Regions from separate parts of the Paenibacillus sp. LX16 genome, predicted to be linked through region 3. Evidence: predicted binding sites of a transcription regulator. Region 3 holds the regulator's gene; each other region holds the start of a gene.
What was found. Region 3 encodes Rex, which represses fermentation and respiration genes when NADH is low (regulators of the CRP and FNR family bind a similar motif). Its sites were predicted from a motif close to TTGTGAAATATTTCACAA; they were not measured.

Region 1 (7,887 bases), 2.7 Mb from region 3:
TGATTTTTTGTATGCATGAGTATGGCCTTGGTCGTAGAACTGCTTGGCTGCAATGCGTAGTGTTCTTCTTAATAACAGTGCTGATGAGCGTGTTAACCTAGAGCGGAATCCCCTGCGCAATACCCGCAATGTATTTTTGTAGGTCTCAAAATCCTCGGATGGAGGGATAAGGGCGAATAAATTTAACGAGGAGTCATTGAATCCGTAGGTTTCATACATGATTCTCAGATTTTCCGTATTTAACACGTTACCTCTGAGATAGGTGGGATGTTCCTGATGGTATCCGACCACTTCTTTTATGCAATAAAAAGGGATCTTCAAGCGATGCAGTCTATAGCCAAGGTCCCAGTCTTCGAGTCCATAGAGCACAAACCGTTCATTGAAACCTCCAATACGAATCAAGTGACTGCGTCTGATGGCTACACAACGAGTAACCAGCAGCATCCAGGGGGCTACGTCCGTTGAGGCAAATTGTTTCTGCGTATGGGGAGGAACCCTTGTGGGACTAACTACTTTAGACAGTGCACCCGTTTGGTGAAGGATATCTTCTGGGGTTATGATCGGAGTAATTTCGTTCGCTGCTTCATAGTCAGCATTCCATAAGTTGGACTGCGTAAGTATGTTGCGACATTGTTCTTTTTCTTCAGGAGAAAAGTCAGGGTAATAATGGGTAAAAGCATCGTCCCACGAGTGAGGAATGCCTGAAAGCACGGACTTGGGATATTTACGGTGATAACGGCTCACGATCCTAATAAATTCCGGTAATACTACAAAGTCAGCGTCGCAGAAGATGATGTATAACCCTTTTGCACGGCGCAGTCCCAAATTTCGAACGGCAGATCGACCGCGTTGTTCCTGATGTGACACATAGATAAGAGGATAGGATGCTTTGAAGCCTTCGACCATTTCTTTCGTTCCATCTGTAGAACCGTCATCAGCTACAATGACTTCGAATAGTTGCTTTGGATAGGTTTGTGTCTCAAATGAAGCGAGTGTAAGCAACAATTGCTGGACTCGATTATAGGTTGGAATGATGACGCTGTAGCGGATAGCCAATATGATCTCCCCCCCACCATTCTTATTAGTGAACGTATGAACAAGATAAATAATAACAATGTATTCAAGGATTTTAGCCTGGTCTAGTCAAACATCCCTCAAGGTTCGAAACAGGCTTGGTCTTATTACCGATATTAAGGTGGGGGGTTCTGTATTTTCTGCTGTTTTGCAGGTACGTTCAGTGGTGTTATGTATGTGTAATCATGGTATTATGCATAGAGATGTAAAGTAAAAGCGAGGGCACTTCCTATCCGCTGAAAGCCCACTCATCATATAGAAACAAACATGAGATGAAATGGGCAAGTTATGGTAAACTATATAGAGTTATAGAAGACCTGAAAGAGGAGTACTATATGACACAATTTGTCTATAAGCAAATTATTGACGATCTCAAGATGAAAATTTTTGCTGGAAAGTTTGCAGATATGAGATTGCCAGATGAACGTAGTCTTAGTGAGACTTACCAGGTTAGTCGTAGTTCAATTAAACGTGCTCTGACTAAAATGGAGAATGTCGGAATCATTTTCAAAAAACAAGGTTCCGGGACATTTATTAATCCATTATACATAAGAAATGAATCTATCTTTAACTATGAAGGCTCTAATCTAGGGGTCACTGATAATTTTCAAATGCATGGTAAAAAGCCAAAAATCAAAGTATTGAGTTTTGAGGTCATTCCGCCAACAGAAGAGCTACAGCGCGATTTGTTCTTGGAGACTCATGATTTTGTTTACAAAATTGTTCGCTTACGTCTATTTGATGATGATCCTTTTATGATTGAAACGGGCTATATCCCCATTAAAATTGTCCAAAATTTAAATCAGACAATTATCGAGGGGTCCATTTTTAATTATTTGGAAGACTCGCGGAACTTGGCCGTCACCAAATCTTTTTTATCCATTTTTGCAGAACCGTCCCAAGAGAATGATCAAAAGCTGCTACATTTAAATGAAAATGAGCCTGTAGGTATTATGGAAGGTGTGTTCTTTTTAGATAACGGTACGCCATTTGAGTTTTCTCATATGCGATTTCATTACAAATATTTAAAATTTAATACCTTTGTATCGGTTCACTAATGATAAGACTGGAGAATTCTCCAGTCTTTTTTTTATGGTTTTTAGAAAAGGGTTGGAGCCTGCGATAGCTTCGTTTATAACAAATTTTATTGGTTTATACTTCTATATATTTTAATGTAAGAGCTTTTTTACTGTCTTTTTAATTTATATTTCATAGTATGTTCAAAATTTCACAAAATTGGACCGTATCACTTGTGAAAAAGGTTGAATTTAATCGGCGCAGCGTTATGATGTACATGTAGATGAAATTTCCGGAAATAAATTACAAACAAAACTACTTAGGGAGTGGACACAATGTCGTTATCACCCGTGTTAGCAGATTATTCATCTAAAACATATTTAGAAAAACTTGATGCATATTGGCGTGCAACGAACTACATTTCGGTAGGTCAGCTTTATTTAAAAGATAATCCTTTGTTGAGAGAGCCTTTAAAAGATTCAGATGTGAAGGTTAAGCCTATTGGACACTGGGGCACAATTCCGGGTCAAAACTTTATTTATGCACATCTAAATCGTGTTATTAATAAATATGATTTGAGCATGCTTTACATTGAAGGTCCTGGTCACGGCGGCCAGGTTATGGTTTCAAATTCTTATCTGGATGGAAGTTACACTGAAATCTATCCGCAAATTACGCAAGATATCCCAGGCATGAAGAAATTGTTCAAACAATTCTCTTTCCCTGGCGGTATTGCTTCACATGCTGCTCCTGAAACACCTGGATCTATCCATGAAGGTGGAGAATTAGGCTACTCTCTTTCTCATGGTGTAGGTGCCATTTTGGATAATCCTGATCTGATTTCGGCTGTTGTTGTTGGTGATGGCGAAGCTGAAACTGGTCCATTAGCCGCTTCGTGGTTCTCTAACAGATTTATCAACCCCATCACGGATGGTGCAGTGCTGCCAATCTTGCACTTGAATGGCTTTAAGATTAGTAATCCAACGATTATGTCTCGTCAATCAAAAGAAGAATTGACCTCATACTTTAAAGGTTTAGGTTGGGAGCCGTTCTTTGTTGAAGGTGAAAATCCGGATCACATGCATCCAGAAATGGCGAAAGTATTGGATACGGCCATCGAGAAGATTGAAGCTATTCAAAAGAATGCGCGTGAAAATAATGATCTTACTCGTCCGGCTTGGCCGATGATTGTATTCCGTTCACCTAAAGGCTGGACAGGTCCGAAGGAATGGGACAACGTGCCGAATGAAAATTCATTCCGTGCCCATCAGGTTCCAATTCCGGTTGATCAAAAAAATATGCAGCACGCACCTGCTTTGTTAGAATGGCTGAATAGCTATAGACCAGAGGAATTGTTCGACGAAAACGGTCGTTTAAACTCTGAGCTTGCTGAAATTCTGCCTACAGGCGATAAACGTATGGGAATGAACCCTGCTGCGAATGCGGGTAACCTCATTAAAGACTTGAAATTACCGGATTTCCGTAACTATACGCTGGATAATTCCGTACCTGGTAAAGTGATTGCGCAAGATATGTCGGTTTTAGGGAAATACGTTAAAGATGTGGTTCTTTTAAATGAAGAAAATCGTAATTTCAGAATCTTCGGACCGGATGAAACGATGTCTAATCGCTTGGCTCCTGTTTTTGAAGTAACCAAACGCCAATGGATGGACCAAATTATTGAACCTAATGATGAATTCTTATCATCCTATGGCCGCGTAATTGATTCTCAATTATCCGAACACCAAGCTGAAGGATTGCTGGAAGGTTATGTATTAACAGGTCGCCATGGTTTCTTTGCAAGTTACGAAGCCTTCCTGCGTGTGGTTGACTCGATGATCACCCAGCACTTTAAGTGGCTGCGTAAAGCAACGGATCAAGGATGGCGTGCAGATATCCCATCACTGAATGTCGTAGCAACTTCAACAGTGTTCCAACAGGATCATAATGGGTATACACACCAAGATCCAGGTTTGTTAGGTCATTTGGCTGATAAAAAACCAGAATTTATTCGGGAGTATCTGCCAGCGGATGCCAATTCATTGTTGGCTGTTTTCGACACCATTTTAAACGACCGTCAAAAGATCAATTTGATTGTTTCGTCTAAACACCCACGTCCACAATGGTTTACTGCTGATGAAGCGAAAGAATTGGTGGATAAAGGGTTGAAGATTATTGACTGGGCAAGTACAGATCAAGGTGGAGAACCTGACCTTGTCATTGCTTCTGCTGGTACAGAGCCAACTATTGAAAGTTTAGCTGCAATTTCTATTTTGCATGAAAAACTGCCTGACTTGAAGATTCGGTACATCAACGTGGTAGATTTGCTGAAACTGAGAAGTCAAAAACTAGACCCGCGTGGATTATCCGACGCTGAGTTTGATCATTTTTTCACAAAAGACAAGCCCGTTGTTTTCGCTTTCCATGGTTACGAAGGTCTGATCAAAGATCTGTTCTTTGATCGTCACAATCATAACTTGCATGTACATGGTTACCGTGAGAATGGCGATATTACGACACCATTTGATATGCGTGTATTGAATCAAATGGATCGTTTTGACTTAGTGAAGGAAGCCGTTCTTAACTTACCTGACGCTGGGAAGTACACCAACATTGTGGATGAAATGGATGCTACGATTAAGAAACATCATCAATTCATTCGCGAAGAAGGCATTGACTTACCTGAGGTAGAGAACTGGGTATGGAAAGGCTTGAAATAAAAATAAAGACGCTTCAACCTTGTGTTGGACAACCAAGCAATTCAGCATGAAGTGGATTATATGATTTGGTAGTGGTATACAAGTGCCTGACCCCTTGACTTCAAGTATGATTTCAATGGGGATCAGGCGCTTTTTGATTTAGCACACAGAGAACTTGGTAGGGAAGTTACGAGCTAGTGGGTATATACATATATAGGGAACGGAATGTATTGTATTGGATTGCTATATTTTGCCGGAGCTTTGAAGAGGTGTTACGTTTATGAGAATAGTAAAGGAGGCTGTAATATGAACCAACAAATTCCGGAGAAGGTATTGAATGATGGCGTTAAAGTGCCCGTCATTGGATTTGGGACAGCTGGATTGAAGGGTGCAGACGGAGTGAGGGCGATTACCAGCGCGATTGATGCAGGTTACCGTCTGATCGACACAGCGTTCAACTATGAAAATGAGGGTGCTGTTGGGAAAGCGGTCCAGCAGAGCTCTGTGCCCAGAGAAGAATTGTTGATTTGCTCCAAACTACCGGGTCGCCGACATGCTTACCAAGAAGCCATTGTAACGATCGAAGAGTCATTATATAGAGGAGGACTGGACTATTATGATCTTTATCTGATCCATTGGCCGAATCCCCAAATTGATCGATATGTTGAAGCCTGGCAGGCGTTGATTGAGGCAAAGAAAAGGGGCTATATCCGTTCCATTGGGGTCTGCAATTTCTTGCCCGAGCATAATGAACGTTTAATTCGGGAAACAGGTGTCACGCCGAGCTTAAATCAAGTTGAATTGCATCCATTATTTAATCAGGAACATCAGCGTGCAAAAGATGCTAAACAGGGCATCGTGACGGAATCGTGGAGCCCCTTGGGTCGCGGTCACAGCATGCTGGAGAATGAAGAGATTGGGAAAATCGCTGCTGCTCATGGTAAAACGACTACACAGGCGATTTTACGTTGGCATATCCAACTTGGAGCAATCCCGATCCCTAAGGCCTCTTCTGTAAAACACCAAACGGAGAATCTAGATATTTTTGATTTTGAGTTGTCTCCAGAGGAAATGAACGTGATTTCGGCATTTAGCAGTGAGGATGGACGGATATGGGGGCAGGACCCCAAGTCCTATGAAGAACTATAATCAGGAACAATAATAGAAGGGTTCAAAAATCTGTCGCGGGTTTTTGGACCCTTTGCTTTTATAATAAAACGAACACACATCTGAAAGTGATCAATGGGCCAGTATGTATGGCTGGGATGAACATTTTTTACCGGATATGATGTATGATATGGTGGAATGTAGTCCTTTCGAAGGAGGTCATCATGGGGATTTTGTCAAGGTTTAGGGATATTATGAAAGTGAATGTTAACGCCTTAATGGATAAGGTGGGAGATCCGGAGAAGACCATTGACGATTATATGCGGAATTTGAACAGTGATCTAGGCAAGGTGAAAGCGGAGACGGCTTCAGTGTTGGCTGATGAGAGAAGGACGAAAAGAGCATTGGATGAATGCAAAGCCGAGATCAAAAAGCTCCAGCATTATGCCAGTAAGTCTGTGGAAGCTGGTAATGAAGAGGAAGCTCGAAAGTTTCTGGAGAGAAAAGGTTTGCAGGCGGAGAAATTGGAACAATTACAAACCTCCTATGATTTAGCTTCGACAAACGCCGTAAATATGAAGAAAATGCAGGAGAAGTTGGTGTCCGATATGGGGCAACTAGAAGCGCGGCACGCTGAACTTAAAGGGAAGATGGCGGTTGCCAAAGCACAGCAAACCTTGAATTCTATAGGTAGCAAGAATTATGCTTTCGAAGTTATGGAAGAGCAGGTGAACAGAGCGTATGATGAAGCGATGGCTATAGCCGAGCTTCGGGCAGGAACGAAGGACGACCTGGATGCCTTATTTGCACAATACGAGAAGAGTACGAATACAGAAGATGAATTGGCTGCAATCAAAGAAAAAATCAACCCTAAGGAATCATAACAGTATCTACATGAAGAGGTGAGCAGATGCCGGTTATCGAATACAAATGCCCCAACTGCGGCAGCGGCATGGTCTTTGACAGTGAGACAGGGAGGTTATCCTGTCATAGTTGCGGAAGAGAGGACAATATCGAATCTATTCCTGATCCTCTGATAAATCGTATTTTTTCAGAAGATGAGGCTCATGAGTATCATTGTAATAACTGCGGAGCGGTGATTATGACCGAAGTGGAGACGAGTGCAACGGTGTGCAGCTTTTGTGGTTCTGCCGTGGTTCTCGGGGATCGACTGACTGGGGAGCTGGCTCCAGCGCAGGTTATTCCTTTTTCAATCAGTAAGGAAGAAGCCATAGCTGCTTTCAAAAAATGGTGCAAGAATGGCCGTCTGACGCCGAATCGGTTCATGATAGCAGACCGAATCAAGGGAATAACCGGGATGTATGTGCCCTTCTGGTTATATGAATTACATAATAAAATTGAGGTTCAAGGTGAAGGTACCCAAGTGCGAACCTATACGAGTGGAGACTACGAATATACGGAAACGAAGCATTTTGATGTATATCGGAAAATCCGTTTGAATTATGTAAAGGTTCCGATTGATGCTGCGGAGAAAATGAACGACGAGCTGATGGATAAATTGGAGCCATTTCCATACGATCAGCTAAAACCCTTTAAAACGCCATATCTAGCAGGTTATATTGCGGAGAAGTACAGTTATAACGAAGAAGAGCTTTTCCCGCGAGTTAAAGAAAAAGTGAAGGAATATATTGATGCTTATATTCATTCTACGGTGTCAGAGTATACGGCCGTGAGTTATACGGAAAAGCAAATTGATACTACATTAAAACAAGCGGATTATGTCCTGCTCCCGGTGTGGGTCATACACTATGACTACAATCAATTGGAGCATACGTTTGCTATGAACGGACAGACGGGCAAGGTAGTCGGTAAGCCTCCGATTAGCAAGTTCAAAGTGACGGCTTGGTTTGCAGGCATTTTCGGCATTACTCTCTTCTCATTAAGGTTAATCACTTGGCTGATGATGGGAGGGGAATTCTATTGAAAAGACATAGAGCCATTGTAGCCGTCTTGTTGTTCTTTGCTGTTT
Region 2 (7,887 bases), 160 kb from region 3:
GTACCGTGGAAAGTACGGTTAATAACATCCAATTGTTGTTCACGAGTCAGCTTGATAAAGTTAACGGCATAGCCGGAAACACGAATCGTCAGCTGTGGATAGTTTTCTGGGTGTTCCATTGCATCCAACAGTTGTTCGCGAGCAAACACATTGACATTCAGATGATGTGCGTGGCTTCCAAAGTAGCCATCCATCATCGAAACAAGGTTTGTTTTGCGAGTTTCTTCTTCTTTACCCAGTGCTTTAGGCACGATGGAGAAGGTATTCGAGATACCATCCAGACTGTGTTCATAAGGCAATTTGGCTACGGAACTCAGAGATGCCAAAGCACCTTTTTTATCACGGCCGTGCATTGGGTTTGCCCCTGGTGCAAACGGTTCGCCTGCTTTACGTCCATCCGGTGTTGTACCTGTTTTCTTACCGTACACCACGTTGGAAGTAATAGTCAGTACAGATTGAGTAGGAACCGCATTACGATAAGCTTTATGCTTGCGAATCATGCTCATGAAGCTTTCTACCAGTTCCACAGCGATGTTATCTACACGGTCATCGTTGTTACCGTAGCAAGGGTATTCGCCTTCGATTTCAAAGTCAACGGCAATCCCTTTTTCGTTACGGATTGGTTTAACTTTTGCAAATTTAATGGCACTCAAGGAGTCGGTAGCAACTGACAGACCCGCAATACCACAAGCCATGGTACGGAGAATATCACGATCATGCAACGCCATTTCAATGCGTTCGTAGCTATATTTATCATGCATGTAGTGAATAACATTCAAAGTGTTCATGTACAGTTTTGCCAGCCATTCCATCATAGGTTTGAAGCGACTCAACACTTCTTCGTAATCCAGAACCTCACCTGTAATAGCTGGGAATTCAGGCCCTACTTGGACGCCAGATTTTTCATCTTTACCACCGTTAATTGCATACAGCAGAGCTTTTGCCAAGTTGGCGCGAGCACCAAAGAATTGCATTTGTTTACCGATTTTCATTGCCGATACACAACAAGCAATACCATAATCGTCTCCATAAATCGGACGCATCAGATCGTCATTCTCATACTGAATGGAGCTAGTCTCAATAGAAACTTTAGCACAATATTTTTTGAAGCCTTCAGGCAGTTTTTCCGACCACAGTACAGTCAGGTTTGGCTCCGGTGCAGGTCCCAAGTTGTAGAGAGTGTGCAGGAAACGGAAGCTGTTTTTAGTTACCCGAGTTTCTCCAGTTACGGACATACCACCAATGGACTCAGTAACCCAAGTTGGATCTCCACTGAACAGTTCATTATAGTCAGGTGTGCGCAAGAACTTAACAATACGCAATTTCATAACAAAATGATCGACCAGTTCTTGTGCTTGCTCTTCTGTCATTGTACCCTCTTCCATATCACGTTGAGAGTAAATATCAAGGAAGGAAGATACACGTCCTAAGGACATTGCTGCACCATTTTGTTCTTTGATTGCTGCAAGATATCCAAAATATACCCATTGGAAAGCTTCTTTCGCATTGTTAGCAGGTTTGGAGATATCAAAACCGTGCTCAGCAGCCATTTGTTTCAGTTCATTCAAAGCACGAATTTGCTCGGAAATTTCCTCACGCAGACGAATTACATCTTCTTCCATGGAATCAACTTCAAGGCTTTTCAGTTGCAGTTTTTTATCTTGAATCAAGAAGTCTGCACCATACAAAGCTACACGACGATAGTCACCGATAATACGACCACGACCGTATGCATCTGGCAAACCAGTAATGATACCAGCTTTACGAGCTGCTCTCATTTCATCTGTATAAGCGTCAAATACACCTTGGTTGTGCGTTTTACGAATATGAGTGAAGATATCAATGATACTTTCTGGTACTTCAAAACCATAGGCTTTGCAAGCGTCGATCATCATCCGAATTCCACCAAACGGTTGCAAAGAACGTTTGAATGGAGCATCTGTTTGTACACCGACGATTTGTTCTTTATCCCGGTCCAGATAGCCAGGCTTATGTGAAATAATGGTGGATGGCGTATTCACGTCTACATCAAGCACGCCGCCGTTTGCCAACTCTTTTTTAGTAAGATCGGATACAATATCCCACAGTGCAGTTGTGTTAGCGGTAGGACCAACTAAAAATTCTTCATTGCCAACATAAGGTAAGATATTGGTTTCAATAAAATCGTTGACGTTGACTTCTTTAGTCCATTTACCTTTTTTAAAACCTCTCCAGCCAGATTGTTGCTCTTGTAATTCTCTCTCAATCACCGACATGTAAATCCCTCCAAATTGTTTGGTCTTCCGGACTTGTGATTTTTTTCACGATAAAGCTATTTCTTGAGCCCGGCCTGTTCACCGATGCCTTACGCTCAGTGTCGGGACCTTTCTTACACCCTTATTGTAGAATAATGATAGAGTGTAGTATGTGATAAAAATCACAATATGAGTGATTTTTATCACTTTATTTTCCCTAGCTTCACGCCTATATCCTTAGCCTTGCCGTTCACCTCCCTTCCCAAACCAACAGGCCCTCTATATAGAGAGCCTGCATCGGTATTGAACGAGAAAATGCTTTTTCACAAGCCTCTTCGTACCTATTATATTATTGGTCAAAACGTCCGTAGAAGGCATTGCGATATACGTCAGCCAACTCAGTAACCAGTGGCAACTTCGGATTTGCAGTTGTACATTGATCTTCAAATGCGCGGTCAGCCAGATAGTCTACACGTGATTCGAAATCCTTCGCATCGAAACCGATTTGTTGGAACGATTCCTCGATACCAAGTGTTTTGTTCATCTTACGGATCGCTTCGATCAAGCTGTTAACCCCTTCTTCGGTGGTGCGTGCAGGCAGTCCCAGTATGCGCGCGATTTCTGCATAACGCTCATCCGCAACAAAGTGCGAATATTTAGGGAACGAAGCAAATTTTGTCGGTTTTTTCGCATTATAGCGAATGACGTGCGGCATCAAAATGGCATTCGTGCGGCCATGCGCTGTATGGTATTGTCCACCCCATTTATGTGCAAGACTGTGGTTAATGCCCAAGAATGCATTAGCAAACGCCATACCAGCAAGTGTGGAAGCATTATGCATTTTTTCACGAGCCAGCTTATCACCGGTCAGAGCCGATTGTTCCAGGTATTGGAATACCAATTGAATGGCTTTAATCGCCAGACCGTCTGTGTAGTCATTAGCCATTACGGACACGTAAGCCTCGATAGCATGTGTCAGAACGTCCATACCTGTGTCCGCTACAGCTGTTTTAGGCAGCGAATATACAAACACTGGGTCAATAATTGCCACATCAGGAGTCAACTCATAGTCAGCCAGCGGGTACTTCGTGTTGCCCAGGTTTTTGTCCGTAATTACTGCGAACGATGTAACTTCGGAACCTGTACCCGAGGTTGTAGGGATAGCTACAAATTGTGCTTTTTGGCCCAAACGTGGGTACTTGTAAATCCGTTTACGGATATCCATGAATTTTTGTTTTAAGTTATTGAAATCAGTATCTGGATATTCATAGAACATCCACATGCCTTTAGCCGCATCCATTGGCGAACCGCCGCCCAATGCGATGATGCAATCCGGTTGGAAACGTCTCATCATTTCAGTACCACGTTCTACCGTAACTGTCGATGGATCTGGCTCTACTTCAGAGAACACTTCGATAGCTACTGGTGTTTGGCGTTGATGCAGATAATGAATAACACGATCTACATATCCAAGTTGTACCATCATAGGGTCTGTGATAATGGCTACACGTGTGATATCAGGCATTTTAGCAAGATACTGTGTCGAGTTTTTCTCAAAATAGATTTTGGAAGGTACTTTGAACCATTGCATATTCACCGTCCGTTTCGCCACCCTTTTCACATTAATCAAATTGACTGCCGATACGTTCGACGAAGTCGAGTTACGACCGTACGAACCGCAACCGAGTGTCAACGAAGGAAGGTTGGTGTTGTAAATGTCGCCAATCGCACCATGTGTGGAAGGTGCATTTACAATGATACGTCCTGTTTGCAGACGGTTTGCGAAGCGAGCGATAACGTCCTCATCGTTCGAATGAATAGCGGACGAGTGGCCCATGCCCCCGAATTCCACGACTTCAGCAGCGCGTTGAATACCTTGTTCCGCATTTTTTACTTTATAGCAAGCCAATACAGGACTCAATTTTTCCGCAGACAATGGGAATTTTGTTCCTACCCCTTCAATCTCAGCGACCAAAATTTTAGTTCCTGCTGGTACTGTGATACCACTCATTTCAGCAATTTTCACAGCAGACTGCCCGACGATAGCTGGGTTCACTGCACATTTCTCGACATTCATAGCTCCTTGAGTGAGCTTAGCTGCTTCTTCTTTATTTACAAAATAACAGCCGTTAGCGATCATCAATTTTTTCACTTGTTCGAAGATTGGTTCTTCGATAATAACCGCTTGCTCGGAAGCACAAATCATACCGTTGTCGAAAGATTTAGAGAGGATGAGATCGTTCACAGCCTGTTTGATGTCTGCTGTTTTTTCAATAAAGCAAGGCACGTTACCTGGGCCTACACCCAGAGCAGGTTTACCGCAGCTATATGCCGCCTTAACCATGCCTGATCCACCAGTTGCCAGAATCAGCGCCACATCAGGGTGGTTCATCAGTACATTGGTCTTATCCATCGAAGGTGCTTCAATCCATTGAATACAATCAGCTGGAGCGCCATGTTTAACAGCTGCTTCGAGCAAGATGCGGGCTGCTTCCGCACTACACGATTGAGCAGATGGATGGAAACCGAAAATGATTGGGTTACGTGTTTTAATGGCAATCAACGCTTTGAACATCGTAGTCGAAGTCGGGTTTGTCACTGGAGTGATCCCCATGATAATGCCGACTGGCTCTGCTATCTTTTGAAAACTGTCAAAATCATTGTCCTCAATGACACCGACGGTTTTTTCATTTTTGATACTATGATAGATATATTCTGTTGCAAACATGTTTTTGGTGATTTTGTCCTCGTACACACCGCGTCCTGTTTCTTCAACAGCCAACTTCGCCAGGTACATGTGTTTATCCATCCCTGCGAGTGCCATAGCTTGTACGATTTCGTCAATCTGTTCCTGATTCATACTCATGAAAGCTTGCTGTGCCCGGTTCCCCCGGTCAATCAGCGTTTGAATATACTGCTCTGCGCTTTGCTCTTTTTGGATAACCTCGTTTTTAACAGCCATTTCCCTCATCCTCCTGTTATCTCGTGTACTATCTCTTGTTCACGCACTGATCGTAACACAGCTTTTCAAGATATATTGTGATTTTTTTCACAATCTATTTAAAATTTTATTTTATGAAGTGAATTAAATCACAAAGTTTGGAATTCTGCCACTTTTACCCCCTCTTCTTGCCCCAAAAACTCATTGCACAGGTATATAATGAATTTGAATTGATCAAGTTGCAGATAAAAAACATAGGATACAAAGGGGAAATGGACGATGAGAAACCCTACAAATGTAATGGAAGCCCGCGGCAACACCTGTTGCTTCTCGGAGGCCAGCTTCAACCGATTGCAAGTGATGATGAAAGATCGAGTTATGCCAGAAAGCTCGCATCTGTTCTGGGAAGGAGATACAGCGGATAAGCTGTTTTATATTAAGCGCGGACGCGTGAAAGTAACCAAAACAACGGATGAGGGCAAGGAACTTATTCTATATATGTATCAAAGCGGCGATCTTGTTGGTCAAGCCGATCCATTTTTCGGTACTAAGCATTCCTTTTCTGCTGAGGTTCTGGAAGACAGTGATATTGGCGTAATCGATCATACAGATCTGGAGTTGCTTATTTGCCAGCATTGTGATTTTGCGATTGACTTTATGAAATGGATGGGTTCGCATCACCGCATTACACAAACTAAGTTCCGCGATTTGATGATGTATGGCAAACCAGGCGCTTTATGTTCAACACTCATCCGTCTATGCAATACCTATGGTGAGCCTCACGGCGAACATATCCTGATTCATAAAAAAATTACTCATACTGACTTATCAAATATGATCGGTGCGACCCGGGAAAGCGTAAACCGGATGCTTAGTGATCTACGTAAGAAAAATGCAGTAGAATACGATAATGGCATGATTGTTGTCAAGGATTTGGAAATGCTGCAAGGCGTATGTCATTGTGAATTGTGCCCTCGTGAGATTTGCCGGATATAATAAATCGTTTTTTATGTAAAAAGGAGTGTTATAAGCCATTATAGCTTATAACACTCCCTAATTTATTTCCACTCCCCTACTTATATAGGAGCAGTAGCGAAGCATTTTAACAATAGTTCTTCTTCTGTCAACACACTTTTTAAAACTGTAAGCATAGATAACTTAAATTCCCCATCTCATAGCTTCTATGGATGACCTTGGCTTTGTTTGCAGGATTGCCACTCCCCATTGCAATAAACAACGGTACAAAGTGCTCTGCTCTTGGTACGGCTTGACGAGCATACGGTGCTTTGCTTTCATAGTGATCCAAAGCCTCTATATCTCTACTTTGTACTTTTTCAATAATCCAATCATCAAAATCTATAGCCCAAGGTTCTGTTTTCGTTTCCCCCCATTTGACGATACGCAGATTATGAACAGTCACGCCACTGCCAATGACCAGAATATCCTGTTCTCCCAGTCCACGTAGCACTTCACCAATGACATATTGTGCTTTGGGCAAGAGATATGGATTTACAGAGATCTGAACTACCGGAATGTCTGCTTCAGGATACATACGATGCAACAATGTCCAAGATCCATGATCCAGTCCCCTCACCCGATCAGTTTGTACGTCAATGCCCTTTTGTTCATATAATTTTTTTAGCTTATTGGCCAGTTCAACAGAACCATGTGCTGGATATTTCACCGCGTACAGTTCCGGTGGGAAACCACCAAAATCATAAATGGTATCGTACACGTCATCCATCGAACTGATCGTCAACGTTTGCGCTTCCCAATGAGCAGTAAAGATAACAACCGCTTTAGGACGAATGCTTTTCCCCAGTTGCTCTAAAAATGAAGTATAGTCCGTCTGTTCAATAGCAAGCATCGGTGAGCCGTGGGCCAAAAATAAAGATGGAATCATATAATATCCCCTTGTCATCAATAATTTATTTTATTAATTAAGTAACTTTATGTAAGTAATAGTACATAAGTAACAGAGTAATGTCAACACAGATTTCAACATACACTTAAAGATCAAAGACTCCATAAATAAAGATTGATATAGGTATAAAGTCATAGTAATATGTAACTAATAAATTTTAAATTTCACTATATATCAATACAAAGGACTGGTTTCTATGGAGATATATACTTCTAATTGCCCAAAATGCGGTTCTGTTTTTCGTCAAAACCTTAGAAACCTATGTAGTACTTGTATTCAGGAAGAAAATATATTCTTGGACCGCTGTTCTAACTATCTATGGAAGCATCCTTCTACTCATACCCGCCAGCTCAGTGATGTAACCGGCACACCTATGGAATTGCTCACAGACTGGGTAAGGGCAGGCAAGTTTCCCTCCACATACAGTCAGCTTGATTATCCTTGTGAATCCTGCCGTTCCCCTATTTATGCAGGAAGACTTTGCCATTCCTGTTTGGGTACATTCCGTTCGGCCGCGCTGGATATTCAAACCCGTGTCCCCCGTCGTACAACAGCAGCATTATTCTCAGTTGCGGGGCGCGTCAAAGGCTATTAAGCCGTGTAGCCTATACACAAAATAAAAAAACAGCCTTTTTCCTAGGAAAAGGCTGTTTTGCTATGAGAAACGCTTATTTAGTTTGTTGCTCATCTGATCCATTCCTCAGCCCAATATTGAATCTGTTCCATAACCGGCTGAAGTGCACGGCCTTTGGTTGTTAGCTCGTATTCAATGCGGACAGGAGTTTCCG
Region 3 (7,887 bases):
GAGTGGCTGGCCTTTGAGGAAAAAATGGTGTGCCTGCGTGCGGCCGGGTTTTCCGCGGAGACCGATATGTCTGACACGGAGCTACCTGAAAAAGAGCTGCCAGCTTTTAATCGGGGGCAAGGGTATTATCGATTACTCATGTACCCTGAGGCGATCCAACAATTTGAGCAGGTACTACAGCATTTTCCGAACAGCTGGCAGAGTCGCATGTATATGGGAATGGCCTATTTTCAACTGGATGATCCAGCAGAGGCTGTATGCCATTTTCAGAAGGTGCTGGACCTGACTGAGCAGGCAGGACTGAAGGCGGTCATCTATAATGCGCTAGGCTGTCTGTTGGCAAAGCAGGCTGACGTAGAGGAGGCGCAAAAATGTTTTGCTCTCGCACATCAGTTCGATCCTGCGTTACCCGAGCCGCTGCACAATATGGAAGCCTGTCTGTCCGGTACCGAAAAGCTTCGATACGACAGCTCCATGATGACCTGGATGTAGTTGTCAGACACCGAGTAAGACGATGCATGCCCACCTCTCAGGCGGCGTGTGCATCGTCTTTTTTGGCTGTCTTAATTTCCAAACAGGCGATCTTCTGCTATGCTAATATACAGAGTTATTATTTTTGTAAGTGTCTTAAGAAAGGATTAGCCCGAATGAAATTTGCGGTATTGGATTTTGAAACGACAGGCACCCAGTCCGCGGATGACATCATTCAAGTCGGACTTGCAATTATAGATCATGATAACAGCATTTCCCGTGTTTACGGTTCTTATGTAAACCCTGGCAGATCTATTCCCCCTTTTATCACCGGATTGACCGGAATTACAGACGATGACGTCAAGGATGCTCCTGCACTTGAAGAAATGATGATGGAGCTCGTGCCTATGCTGGACGATGTTGTACTGGTCGGTCATAATGTGGCGTTTGATTTTAATTTTTTGCAAAACGCTCTGGATCGGTGCGGATATTTGCCGTTTAGCGGAAGAATCTTGGATACAATGGATTTTCTGAAAATTATGTTTCCATCGCTATCTTCGTATCAGTTGGGTTTTGTGTCTTCTGAGTTTGGGCTGGCACATGATCGCCCTCACCAAGCAGACAGCGACGCGTTAGCTACGGCTGAGGTGTTTTTAAAGTGTCTGGGTGAGCTTCAAGCATTACCTCTGATAACGATACAGCGGCTTAGCGATTTGTTTGCAGAGGAAGACAGTGACCTTGGATGGTTTCTTGATGGGGTGCGTGAAGAGAAAGAGCTTGATCCTATTCAGGATTTGGAGGGACATCAGTTTTTTCGTCAGCTTGCGCTAAAAGTGGAAGATTGGACGGAGCTAGCTGCTCCGCGTAGAGAAGATGACCCGAATCCACTGTCAGGTGTTTCCTTTGAGGAGTACATGGATGATGTACGGGACAATTTGCGTTCATCCTTGAGCCAATATGAGGAGCGCGAGGCACAGATACAGATGATTGAGGGTGTAAATCAGGCACTGAGTGAAGACAAGCATCTGCTGATCGAAGCAGGTACAGGAACAGGGAAGTCCCTCGGTTATTTGCTCCCATCGCTGTATCACAGTGTGAAAAAAGGACAGCGAGTTATGGTAAGTACACATACGATCAACCTGCAGGAGCAATTACGCGAGCGCGACATTCCGATGCTGACCAAGGTGATTCCGTTTCCGTTCCGGGCTGCTATTTTCAAGGGTCGGGGACATTATTTGTGTCTGCGTAAGTTTGAACATAAAATAAACAGAAGAGACTTCGCGACACCGAAGGAAGATTTAATTACAGCTGCTCAGATGATCGTCTGGTTGACGCTAACAGAAACCGGTGATGATGAAGAACTGAATCTGAGCAACCGTGGTGGAGATTTCTGGGAAACGGTGGCGAGTGATTCAGAGTCCTGTCTTGGTCGTTCTTGCCCATGGTTCCGCAAATGCTATTATCATCGTGCACGCCATGAAGCAGGGATAGCGGATGTTGTTATTACGAATCACTCTAAGTTGTTCACTGACGTCAAAGCTAGCCACCAGTTATTGCCGAGCTATGAACATCTGGTGATTGATGAAGCCCATCACCTGGAGGAAGTAGCTGGTAAGCACCTAGGTATGCATATGAAATATTTCACACTCGTGCATACACTGACGCGACTGTTCAAAGACAGCAAGAATGGACAACTGCCTTCACTTCGTCAACAGTTGGCGAAATCGGGGCACGAGAAGTCGACGGATTGGGCCTCAACCATCGATCAGATGTATCCGCTCGTGTTAGAGGTTAAGGAAACTTGGGACCTGCTAAGCGACAAGCTGTTTGGCATGTTGCCAGAGCGAAGCGATGCGACACCGGGTGAAACAGGACAGTTTTCTTCCCGTCTCAAACCTTCAGCCAAGCCTGCAAAGTGGGATCAGGCGGGGGCTTTGGAAAATCAGCTATATGTAACGATGAGTGAAATTTTGCGCAAGGGCGACAAGCTGATGCTGGACGTCAAGGAAGAACATGACGATTATGCGGCGGATAGCCTTATTACAGATATCACGGGTCTGCTCAAGGATCTGGCGGGGATTCGAGAAAATTTGCGCTTTTTTATGCGACTCGATGATGAAACAACCGTATACTGGCTCGAAGCGAGTGGGCAATTCCGCAGTAAATCATTACAATTTTATGCGGTGCCCGTCGATGTGAGCCGCCAGTTGAAAGAAATGTTTTTTGACAAAAAAAGAAGCATTATTCTGACGTCTGCTACCTTATCGGTAGATAAGTCGTTTCAGTACATGATCGATCAGCTCGGCTTGCAGGAGGCCGCAGATCAAGAGCGGCTGATGACTTCGCAGCTCCCGTCACCCTTTAATTACAGGGATCAGGTGTTGCTGGTCATTCCACGGGATTTCCCAAGCGTGAAGGGCAGTGTAGGAGATGCACACTTTGTAGATATGCTCGTTAGCTCTCTAGGAGCGACTGCTCAGGCGACGCGGGGGAGAATGCTCGTTCTGTTTACTTCCTATCGGATGCTCCGGCAAGTGTATGAGCCGCTCAAAGAGGTCTTAGCATCCAGCGAAATTACTGTGCTGGGACAAGGTATGGACAGTGGGAGTCGCAGCAAGCTAACCCGCCGTTTTCAGGAAGCCAAAGCTTCTGTATTACTCGGAACCAGCAGCTTCTGGGAAGGCGTCGATATTCCGGGGAAGGCTCTGACTTGTCTGGCCATTGTTCGCTTGCCGTTTCAACCGCCGAATCACCCGTTGCTGGAGGCAAAAAGCGAGCTGCTCCAGCAGCAGAAGAAGAATCCATTTATGAAGCTGTCTGTACCACAAGCGGTCATTCGCTTCAAACAGGGATTTGGTCGGTTGGTTCGTACAGCGAGCGACCACGGGGTCGTTATCGTTTACGATACGCGTGTGATCGAATCCTATTACGGAAAGCACTTTTTGTACTCGTTACCGGGACCAAAAATGGAGCATATGCCATCGGAGCAAATGGTGCCCCGCATCGCCGAATGGCTCCAATCCGCCCCGGAGACCGAGGCATAACGGACGGACACTAAGTATGTTCGTTACAATTAGGGGGAGCAAGTATGAAATCAGATAAAATTTCAGAGGCTGTCGTACGGAGGTTACCCGTATATTTACGTTATCTGAATGCACTTCACAAACGGGAGGTGGCTACGGTCTCTTCTCAAGAGTTGGGGCAGAGGCTAGATTTGAACCCGGCCCAAATCCGTAAAGATCTCGCCTATTTTGGAGATTTTGGTCGGAAGGGTATAGGTTATGATGTTTCTTATCTAATTGAGAAAATACGCCATATCCTGAAAATCGATCAGCAAATTAATGTAGTATTGGTCGGAGCGGGTAATCTGGGGCAAGCCCTTTCGAATTATAACGCTTATTTAAAAGACAATATGAAGATTGTAGCGGTATTTGATGCGTTTCCGGATAAGGTAGGGACCAAGATCAATACATTGGTCGTGCAACCGATGGATGAACTGGAAGCGACTGTGAAAGAAAAAAACATTCGAATCGGGATTATTACCGTACCTGATTTTGAAGCACAGCACGTGGCTGACAGGCTTATTGAGAGCGGAATTGGAGCGATCCTGAACTTTGCACCGACTACTCTCAAGGCACCGGCCAACATTCGGATTCATGCCACAGACTTTACAACTGATTTGCTTAGCCTCGCTTATTATTTGGAGGACGGAAAGGAAGAAACACAATATGACAGTGAATAAATGGATGATTAAAAACGGCTTTTTTGCCGTAAATGGACCAGAAGTTGGGGTAATCCATGGTTTTATGATTGTGGAGGATAGCCGCATTACTTACATTGGCGAGACTTTGCCTGCCGGTGAGGAAGAGACGGAAGCGATCGATGGTAAGGGGCTTTTGTTTTTACCTGGTCTGATTAATACTCATGGTCATGCGGCGATGTCTCTGCTGCGTGGGCATGGAGATGACTTGGCACTTCAAGTATGGCTTCAGGAAAAAATGTGGCCTATGGAAGCCAAGTTTACATCTACCGACGTGTACTGGGGTACGTCCTTGTCTGTGCTGGAAATGCTGAAAGGTGGTACAACGACCTTCCTGGACATGTACGATCATATGGATGAGGTGGCTCGTGTAGCTGAAGAGTCAGGTATTCGTGCAAGTCTGATGCGTGGAGCAATTGGACTATGTTCGGAGGAAGAACAGCGAATCAAGCTGGCTGAGGCCGTGACTTTTGCGCGTAACTGGCATGGTAAAGCAGACGGGCGTATTACAACGATGATGTCACCGCATGCGCCATACACCTGTCCACCTGCGTTTATTGAAAAATTCGTACAAGCTGCGCATGATCTGGATTTGCCGCTGCATACGCACATGTCTGAGACGATCGCCGAAGTGGAGCAAAACGTACGCGACTACGGTTTGCGTCCAGTTGCACATTTGGATAAGCTTGGATTTTTCTCCCGTCCTTCGCTTGTTGCCCATGGCGTTCATTTGAACGACGAAGAAATAGCTTTACTGGCTGAACGTGGTGTAGCGGTTTCGCACAACCCAGGTAGCAACTTGAAGCTGGCAAGTGGTGTGGCAAGAGTGCCTGAATTGCTGCGTGCAGGGGTTACCGTTTCTCTCGGAACGGATGGTCCTGCCAGTAATAATAACCTGGATATGTTCGAGGAAATGCGTCTGGCAGCACTTATTCACAAGGGTGTATCTGGTGACCCTACGGCAGTTCCTGCGAGTGAAGCGCTGCGTCTGGCAACAGAATACGGTGCAAAGTCAATTGGTTTAAAAGAAGTAGGAGCGTTGGCAGCAGGCAACAAGGCTGACTTTATCGCGCTGGATCTGAATCAGGCACATTTCTTGCCGCGTACAGATCTTATTTCCCATGCGGTATACTCTGCAAGCGCCAAAGACGTGGCTCACGTATGGGTAGACGGTCGTCAGGTTGTGAAAAACGGCGAATGCCTGACTATGGACGAGGAACGTATCAAACATGAGGCACAAGCCGCCTTTGAAGGGCTGCTGTCGCGCTAATTCAGGTGTCACATCCCCTTAGAGAGGAAGCACGGGTTTGAAAAATAAGAAAAAGTGGATAGCGGTCGCCATTTTGGCCGTGATACTGATCCTGGTCAGCATTTTCTGGTATTATTCCTATGTTACTCAAGACCAGGTGGCTGAGGAAAATGCCGCTATCATTAAGGCTAAGCAATCAGGTGGTCTGGTTAGCACGACTCAAACATGGAAGACTGTGTGGGATCAGGTATATTGGGTGGTTCAAGGGAAAAATGCACAGAATGAAAATATAATGGTTTGGGTTCCTTTTCAAAAAGTGGAGGGACAACCTAACATACCTGCCGCGGATAATAGCGGTGTTCATACCGAGCTGCTGAAAAACGGAGTCGACGAGCAAAAAATGACGGCGCTAATTCAGCAGCAGCTTCCAAATGTAAAAATTGTAAGCCTCCAGCCGAGTGTGTTCAATGGCGAATATGTGTGGCAACTGTTTTACGATGATGGAAGCCATCATTACTATACCTTTTACCGTTTTTCAGATGGGGGAGCGACGGGTGTAAAGTATACTTTGCCCAATAACTGAGCGGTGTGAGGATTGGCAGATGTGGAATGAATGACTAGTAAATGATTAAAAGCTCAAGAAAAAGACGTAAATACGATGAAATTCGTATTTACGTCTTTTAGTCTTGCTATGCCGTAAAGATGAGCTGAAAGCCAGCGAAATTCATCTTTATGGCGGGCAGCAGCGATCGTAAGATCAAATCCTACACGCAGCGTCACACCTCCACCATAACCAAAGATTTTGCCTCATCACAACTCCTCCACACATTGCCTTCGATATTAGATATACGTTATGATATACTATATTTTATAAGTGATAGACAAAAATGATAGAAAAAAGAATTGCTGATCACTGTAAGATCATGCAATTTGGTTGTTTGTTGACATTCGTCCCGTTTCTTCTGAGTTTTACATTTTGAGAGGAGGATGTTGTTTGAAATTGCGTGCAGTTCCTATCGTTGTGGCGGCAGTTTTGGCAGCTTTGCTGCTATTTGGGGGATGGTTCATTTACCGTCAGGTTACAATGCAAAGTCCTTTGGAAAAAATAGTTTCTCAATATCCAGGCGTGACAAGCGCTCAAATAGATATTAAACAGGATCAGGTCGTATTGAAACTAGATCTCAAACCGCAGGCGGATGTTGCCGGATTGGTCGATGTAGTTAAGCAAAAGGGACAATCCATCATTGGCAGCCGCACCATTAAGCTGGATATCGCAGATCATTCCAATGTAGCACTAAATCAATGGTGGTCTGAGGCTATGTTTCCTGTAGCCGAAGCGATGGAAAATAAAAAGTATACTCAAATTTCATCTACAGTTGAGCAGATGAAAAAGAAAAAGACGGGTATCAAAGCTGATACCGACATGGATTCGAACAATGTCTATATCCGACTCAGCGAAGGTAAAGCGACCAAGTTTATCGTTTTGCCACGTCAATCTCAGCAAATGGGGGTATGGCCTAATGCCTAGATGGATCAAGGAAATATTAATCGGCATTGTGCCGATAACCATTATATTTCTCGTTTTTATAGGGGTAAATATTATCCCTCTTTTAATTGCTGGCGTGATGCTCAGCGGCTTGTTAATGCTCATGCATGCGCGTGGCGGCTTGGCCGTAGGTGCTGGGCAAGAGCGCAAACGTAAAAAAATTGGTCCGGACAAGCTGACTTTTGAGGAAATCGGTGGGCAAGAAAGCGCTAAGCAGGAACTGCGCGAGGCCTTGGATTTTTTGAATCGACATGATGAAATTTCTAAGTTTGGTATCCGTCCATTAAAAGGCGTTCTGCTCACAGGTCCTCCGGGAACAGGAAAAACGCTGATGGCGAAGGCAGCGGCACACTACACTAATTCTGTATTTGTTGCAGCCTCAGGTAGTGAATTTGTTGAAATGTACGTTGGTGTTGGAGCAGGTCGTGTCCGTGAGTTGTTTCGGGAGGCACGTACTCGTGCAGCCAAGGAAAAGAAGGAAAATGCAATTATTTTTATTGACGAAATCGACGTAATTGGTGGTAAACGTGAGGGTGGACAGCAACGAGAATATGATCAGACTTTGAATCAGTTGCTGACAGAAATGGATGGTATTTATTCGGCAGATACACCGCGGATTTTGATCATTGCGGCAACAAACCGCAAAGAAATGCTGGACAGCGCCTTAACGCGTCCAGGGCGTTTTGACCGTCATATTCAAGTGGATTTGCCTGATAAGAAAGGCCGCCTTCATATTCTTAAAATTCATGCCAAGAACAAACCGATTCAAGAAGATGCGAATCTCGATAAAATTGCCGAGGAATCTTACGGGTTTTCCGGCGCACAGCTGGAGAGCGTGATGAATGAAGCGGCAATCTATGC

Region 1: the regulator Rex is predicted to act here: its motif matches at 2,291-2,308, upstream of T3H97_RS01040 (phosphoketolase family protein).
Region 2: the regulator Rex is predicted to act here: its motif matches at 5,272-5,289, upstream of adhE (bifunctional acetaldehyde-CoA/alcohol dehydrogenase).

Annotation. Positions count from the first base shown of each region.
Region 1 covers NZ_CP141152.1:228,304-236,190, forward strand. Annotated here, with positions in the region: gene T3H97_RS01030 (glycosyltransferase) at 1-1,056, opposite strand, end outside; gene T3H97_RS01035 (GntR family transcriptional regulator) at 1,410-2,132, shown strand; gene T3H97_RS01040 (phosphoketolase family protein) at 2,427-4,811, shown strand; gene T3H97_RS01045 (aldo/keto reductase) at 5,097-5,939, shown strand; gene T3H97_RS01050 (PspA/IM30 family protein) at 6,122-6,781, shown strand; gene T3H97_RS01055 (TFIIB-type zinc ribbon-containing protein) at 6,808-7,842, shown strand; gene T3H97_RS01060 (TPM domain-containing protein) at 7,839-7,887, shown strand, end outside.
Region 2 covers NZ_CP141152.1:3,522,982-3,530,868, forward strand. Annotated here, with positions in the region: gene pflB (formate C-acetyltransferase) at 1-2,255, opposite strand, end outside; gene adhE (bifunctional acetaldehyde-CoA/alcohol dehydrogenase) at 2,584-5,196, opposite strand; gene T3H97_RS15570 (Crp/Fnr family transcriptional regulator) at 5,455-6,171, shown strand; gene T3H97_RS15575 (DODA-type extradiol aromatic ring-opening family dioxygenase) at 6,311-7,078, opposite strand; gene T3H97_RS15580 (hypothetical protein) at 7,395-7,694, shown strand; gene T3H97_RS15585 (winged helix-turn-helix transcriptional regulator) at 7,784-7,887, opposite strand, start outside.
Region 3 covers NZ_CP141152.1:3,362,669-3,370,555, reverse strand. Annotated here, with positions in the region: gene T3H97_RS14740 (tetratricopeptide repeat protein) at 1-492, shown strand, start outside; gene dinG (ATP-dependent DNA helicase DinG) at 648-3,515, shown strand; gene T3H97_RS14730 (redox-sensing transcriptional repressor Rex) at 3,560-4,213, shown strand; gene T3H97_RS14725 (amidohydrolase) at 4,200-5,501, shown strand; gene T3H97_RS14720 (cell wall elongation regulator TseB-like domain-containing protein) at 5,539-6,063, shown strand; gene T3H97_RS14715 (hypothetical protein) at 6,475-7,008, shown strand; gene T3H97_RS14710 (AAA family ATPase) at 7,001-7,887, shown strand, end outside.